DNA from 2 places in the uncultured Virgibacillus sp. genome. Region 2 is predicted to be linked to the other one. Evidence: a T-box and tRNA genes for the amino acid it is inferred to sense, from the RefSeq annotation. Region 2 holds a T-box; the other holds one or more tRNA genes.
The links. A T-box is a leader RNA that pairs with one kind of tRNA and senses whether it is charged. The one in region 2 lies ahead of alaS (alanine--tRNA ligase), so its partner is inferred to be a tRNA-Ala.

Region 1: it encodes a tRNA-Ala, which carries the amino acid that the T-box ahead of alaS (alanine--tRNA ligase) is inferred to sense. The anticodon was not compared.

The regions. Positions count from the first base shown of each region.
Region 1 covers NZ_CANMAB010000037.1:11,164-14,602, reverse strand. Annotated here, with positions in the region: gene Q1A47_RS10040 (ABC transporter permease) at 1-532, shown strand, start outside; gene Q1A47_RS10035 (spore coat protein) at 791-1,186, opposite strand; gene Q1A47_RS10030 (hypothetical protein) at 1,632-1,847, opposite strand; tRNA gene Q1A47_RS10025 (tRNA-Ala) at 2,211-2,283, opposite strand; gene Q1A47_RS10020 (5'-nucleotidase C-terminal domain-containing protein) at 2,519-3,439, shown strand, end outside.
Region 2 covers NZ_CANMAB010000040.1:1,093-4,531, reverse strand. Annotated here, with positions in the region: gene alaS (alanine--tRNA ligase) at 1-1,491, opposite strand, end outside; T-box leader at 1,826-2,028, opposite strand; gene Q1A47_RS10435 (hypothetical protein) at 2,347-2,997, opposite strand; gene Q1A47_RS10430 (Tad domain-containing protein) at 3,312-3,439, opposite strand, start outside.

The sequences.
Region 1 (3,439 bases), on a different contig from region 2:
AATCGGAGTATTTGTGCAAAGTGCCATTATTGCTGAAGAAAAAGAAAAAAATACCTTGCGTGGTTTAATGCTTTCTCCCGCAACTATTCTAGAGATATTTGGTGGTAAGAGCTTAGTTACTTTTTTATTGACACTTCTAACCATCATACTATCAGCAAGATTAATAGATTATGAGCCATCAAGTATAAGTCTCATTGCTATTGCACTGATAATCTCATCTGTTTTTTATATTGGTCTTGGTACACTAATGGGATTATTAACGAAATCAGTTGTAGAAGCATCTGTCATTACGTTACCAATTATCTTTTTATTCGGTTTTAGTACGTTGTTACAAACATTAATCAATACTTATCCAATTCTGTCCTTTATTGAATACTTACCAAATGTTCAACTGGCAGAATTGGCAAAAGAAGTGCAGCTTGGGGCAGGTATCGAAGATATTTGGGGTTATTTAGCTATCATTTTGGTATGGGGAATAGGAATTTGGCTGTTAACGACCTGGTTTTATAAAAAGAAGGAGACTGCTGGATAGCAAGACTGATAAACATTATTTTGAATGCTTGGTATTAGAGTTATTTGTGTAAATTGAAGTGCAAGCTTTATTGATTTAGGTGAAGAAGGATGTAATTTCGTTATGATTCTAGGTTTCTTATGTACGATAAGTTACAGGAATCGAAGTGAAAAAATTATAAATTGCCATTTTACCGTGACAAAAAAAGCTACCCCAAATGCTTCGTAGACATTTGGGATAGCCTTTGTTTCTGTAGGAGTGATATATTTTTTATTAGAACTATAAAATATCTAATCTAATTACTAATGCAATCAATACTTGTAATAGAACTTGGATGTTAATAGCAATATCAGTATCCGTTGTGGATACTTCTACTCCGCGTGAGTTTTCAATATAAACTTGTTGTTTGTTAATTTGGCTAGATTTTAATTTTGCGAACAGATCTTGAGTTATTTCGTCTGCTTTATGACCATCTGCAATCGAAATGCTAATTACGATAGCAATTGCTACCTGAAGCGCAACTTGGAGATTAAGTGCAGCTTGGATATCTGATGAGGATACCTCTACATCACAGGAATCCTTAATAATAATGGATTCGAGAGACTTTTGCACATTATTTAATTCTCCACTTGCCTCCTGATCCACCGTGGAATCTTTATCAAATGGGTGACACATGGAAGTGTCTAGTGCTCTCCATTTTTTGTCATCGCCACAGCTCTTGTCACATGAATCAAAACGATCATCGAATCTGTCACGATCGCAATGATGGTGTTTATCGCGTCTATCGCAGCTATCACAGATATCCTTAAATCGATGGCAATCGCATTTTCTCCTATGGTCTCTTACATCATCAAATGCTCTTGATCTAGGCATACTATTATTTCCTCCTTCTTCTCGTTTAGAATATTTTATGATTGAGAGTGGAAATAGGAAGGGTGATTGTACTAAGATATACTACCTATTTATTGCTATAGATAGATATTTTTCTCAGAAAGAGGTGAAGCCCGGTACATATCCATTGATTTACCAGGCTTCATTATGCATGCTATACCATATATAGGAAGGAAGTTAATTTTATAAATAGTTTATTTGTCTAGTATCCAATATAGTTTAATAACTATTATTCCTTGTTTTCATTGGTATCTTTATTTTCTTGCGTAAATTCTTCCACATTTTTTCTTAATTGATTAACCATATTTCTGACCATTTCTTTATCCTTTTCATCTAATTCTTTTGTCTTTAACGATGCCCCATGTTTTTTTAGTGTAGCATCTAAAAGGAAATCTACAATTTGACCTGGGGCATTATTACTGTTTTTTTCACTGTTTTTACTCAATCCAATCACCTCCATACGATTTTTATATAGTATATTCTTAGAAAGGGTAATCGTGTTAAGGATAGTAGTCTATTTAATATATATAGCTAAGGGTTCTGGATGTAATTATCTAATTGTAAAGTGAATATCCCAAAAACTGTGCTTGTATAAGGAAAGCTAATTCAGGTGGGCGTTTGTATGGATAATGAAAGATTATGGAATGCAAACAATAAGCAGGTACAGTTCTCTAATAGAGGAGCATGTCAGATGTATTATGTTTGTTAAATCACATAAGTAGCATAGTATCTAAATAAAGAAAAATACAAACTTATCCACCAATTGGCTAAGTTTGTATTTTTTATATGTGGATCATGATTAAATTAATGGAGCATAGCGGGCTCGAACCGCTGACCTCTTCGCTGCCAGCGAAGCGCTCTCCCAGCTGAGCTAATGCCCCGTACATAAATTGATTATAGATAAGTATGGTTGTTTTTGCAAGTCCATCAACATCAGTTAATCTGTGTTCATGGTACTTATTTACTATTTTAGAGAATTAATAGTAATATAGTTTTGAATTTACCAAAAATTTACTAATTTATTATAGATTATCAATGTTTGTTATGCGATAGTAAAAGTGTGTCATGTCAACGTAATACATGACAATAAATTATTTATCCTTAAGGAGGGAGAAGATGCGAAAATTACGGGTGAAACAGTCTTTTTATTTGGTTCTTATTTTTACGTTGATTTTAATGAATTTTTCACCAGTATTAAGTACATCTGTGGCCGCGACAGACGACGGAGAAACAACGGAAGAGTTGTTTATATCAGAGTATATCGAAGGTAGCTCCTATAATAAGGCCATTGAAATTTATAATGGTACAGGGGAAGAAGTGGATTTGTCAGGCTATCAATTGGCGCTTTATAGTAATGGTGCTAATGAGCCTAGTCAAACAATGACATTGGATGGTACGTTGGCACATGACGATGCATATGTAATTGCTCATCCAAATGCAGATGAGGCAGTATTAGAGGTGGCAGATCAAACAAATGGTAATGTAATTAATTTCAATGGGAACGATTCTATTGCTTTGCAACAAAATGCTAGTAATTTGGATGTTATTGGTATAATTGGGGATGATCGTAATTTTGCGAAGGATGTAACACTAGTAAGGAATTCATCCGTTATTGCTCCTGTTTCCAACTATGACGAGGGACAGTGGACCAATTATGACAAGGATACATTTGCATATCTCGGTGATCATACCGTAGATGGCGTTGATCCGGGTGAACCAGGTGAACCTGATCCAGAGAATCCTGATTTAATTACCATTGATGAAGCTAGGCAGCTTAATGATAGAACAGCTGTAACTGTAGAAGGAATTGTTACAGTAAATAATGATGCTATTAGTAATGGTACTCAATTTACAACATACATTCAGGATGATACTGGCGGCATTAATCTATTCTCTTTTGAACAAGGTGAATTACCAGATGTAAATAAGGGGGATCTAATCAAGGTTGTTGGCCAGTTAGATTCTTACAATGGGCTAAAAGAGATCATTCCTTCCAGTGTAGAAGTATTGGGAACAGATCAGCAACTACCTGAGATT
Region 2 (3,439 bases):
TGTTTGCTCTAGGAATACATATATGTCGTCACCTGCTTCTGCTACTTCCACCTGTTCATTACCAGCAATCATTGCCACAATGGAAGTATCTACTTCCATTTGGGTATACCCTACAAACGCACTATCGATATTAATCTCACTGAAAACAGCATCTTGTACTTGCATAGAATCAACTTTTTGTCGAGCGTTACGTGCACGCTCACGTTGTTTTTCCATTTCTCGTTGGAAACCTTCTTCATCAATCGTAAAACCTTGTGCTTCCACATATTCCTCTGTTAATTCTTTAGGGAACCCATAGGTATCATATAAGCGAAATACTTCCACTCCTGGGAATAAGGTGCTTCCTTTCTCCTTTTCGCTGTTCAAGATTGCTGTTAATATTTCTAAGCCATCGTGCAGTGTCTCATGAAACCGCTCTTCTTCCACTTTCACCATATTTTTAATAAATTCTTTTTTCTTCACTACTTCATGGTAGAAATCCTTCATAATGTCTGCTACCGTATCTACTAATTCATACATGAACGGCTTTTCAATACCAATTTCTTTGGCAAATCGAACAGCTCTTCTAATTAATCTTCTTAATACATAACCTCTTCCTTCATTCGAAGGAACAGCACCATCTCCTACCGCAAAGCTAACCGTACGAATATGATCAGCAATCACTTTAAAAGCTGTATCTCCTTCTTGACTAGCTCCATACTTTGTAGAGGCTAACTCTTCTGTCTTTTTAATAATTGGCATAAATAGGTCTGTTTCAAAGTTTGTTGGTGCGTCTTGAATGACACATACCATCCGTTCTAAGCCCATACCAGTATCTATATTCTTTTTAGGTAAAGGCGTGTACGTGTCATCTGGATTATGATTAAACTGGGAGAAGACAAGGTTCCATATTTCCAAGTATCTTTCGTTTTCTCCCCCAGGATAAAGTTCAGGATCACTTGGATCGTTTCCATAGTGTTCGCCACGATCATAAAAGATTTCTGTATTCGGTCCACTTGGGCCTTCACCAATATCCCAAAAATTCTCTTCTAAACGAATAATTCTTTCCTTTGGAATACCTATATTCTTTAACCATATATCATAGGCCTCATCATCCTCTGGATGCACTGTAACGGATAAACGTTCTTGATCAAACCCAATCCATTGATCACTCGTTAGAAATTCCCAAGCCCAATCGATAGCTTCTTTTTTAAAGTAGTCACCTATTGAAAAGTTACCGAGCATTTCAAAGAACGTATGATGTCTTGCGGTAAAACCGACATTTTCTATATCATTCGTACGAATTGATTTTTGGGCATTTACGATTCGAGGATTATCAGGGATTACCCGACCATCAAAATATTTTTTTAATGTTGCAACACCACTGTTGATCCATAGTAGCGTCGGATCATCCTTCGGAACTAGAGAAGCACTTGGCTCAACACGATGGCCTTTTTCTTTAAAGAAATCTAAAAACATTTGCCTAACTTCTGCTGATGATAATTGTTTCATCTTAAACTTCCTCCCAATCTAAAAATAGTTGAATAGAACATCAAGTCATTAATCATTGACATCACTTTTTCGTCAGGAAAGACTAACTGAGCGCAGTAAATGGATTATTTATTTCCTGAAAAGAATAAAAGCGCAAGCGCCCGATTAGAAACGTAGCGAACTGAAGCGAGTCAACGGAGATAAAGGAATCACGGTGTACATGCAAGCCGATGATAACTTAGATTAGGGCAATTCGTGAAGTCGCCTCCGCTGGAACAGCTCAACACGCCCATTTTTATCCACAGGTTCAAATTTTACAATTACCTAGACAATAAAAAAATCCCTTCTCTGCATTTGCAGGGACGAGATTTGATCGCGGTACCACCCTAATTATGAACTATTGTTCATCACTTTATCATTATAACGGTATGACACCGACGGGAATTAACCGTACTCCAGCTTAGCTTTCCATGATTCTACCTTAGGATTTCTTTCAGCCAACGGAAATCCTTCTCTTAAAAGCGATTGTCATGTACTCAAAACTTTCAACGTATTCTACATGTATAGTTGTTAGCGTAATTATAAAAAACATCGAGCGGAATGTCAACGCCGATGCATACCTATGAGACAGAATCTTTCTTTGAAATTTCCTTTAATCCCTCTAGGTGATTTTTCGGATAAAGGCAGCGCTATACCTACTATAATTGCAGTAAAAGGAAAACCTCCTGATTCTGAGAGCCATTCAATAATTGATATAGGTGCATAAATGATATAGATAAATAACATTAAATACAGATAGAACCTTCTCCAGCTTTTTTCTGACATAAAAACTTCTTACACCTTCTCTTGATGTAATACACAGATATATTGCTTATTCTATTTCCCTATAGCGAAATGATGTTGAAAATAATACATCCTATCATCAGTTTGAAAAGAATATTGATTCCATATACTTGATTGTTGATTGGTTTCCTCCGTTTTTACCATTTGTAACTCATTCGCACCGACCTCCATGATCTTCGAGTCAATAACTTTTAATTCTTGTTGATCCTTGTCTAGTGCGCGTATCTTGATTTGTATTTCTTTTGGCTCATCCATATTGTTCTTCACATAAATCACATTGTGAAACTGTTCATTCGAACAATTTCTTTTTGTAAGACAATTACTTTCTGATTTAACTAGTGAAAGTGTAATTTCTTCTGAACCATTAGCATTTTCTGTTGCATTCATTGCTTGCTCTAAAGCCATCACATATGATAGCTTTTGTCCAAAGGGCATAAACCAAATAAACAGGAATCCTAAAAACAGTGCCATCCCACCAATTAATTTCCATATCACTCTCGGATTATGAAATTGCTTAGAAACATTTTTATTCCGTAATGATAATGTTACAAATACATTAATAAGGGCAATGATTCCTAAAAACACAGCTGCTACGATTAGCCAGATCATACTTTCCATCGAGGTTTGCAAGAAAGGAATCGTATAAGTGGAAGATAGATAGACATTTCCAATTATCGATAACAAGATTAATAACAGAAAAAGGAGGATAGGATACTTCCATTTCACCTTTTCCCTTTTATTATTTTTTACGTTTATAAATGACCAAAGCACCCAAATAAACGGGACACTATATAAAATTATAACTAACAATATAAAAATCAATTTGTCACCTCTTTACTTCATTAAAACAGATCCCTACTGGATAATATTTCGTTATAATACGTAACTATACCATTTAGAATGGTTGGTCTAATGATACCTCCGTGCTCCAATCCCACACAACGTTAATAAAATCAATTTTTGGACCAGCTGATTCTTGGTACACATTCTCTTTTAAATTATCCATCATAGGACACTGCCTCTATTTCATTTGCTGCCCTTACAAATAGACGGTCTTCACTGATCTTTAATTTCGCATTTTCTAATACGCCACCGTTATCAATAATAATCTCTTTAACCTTTGCAA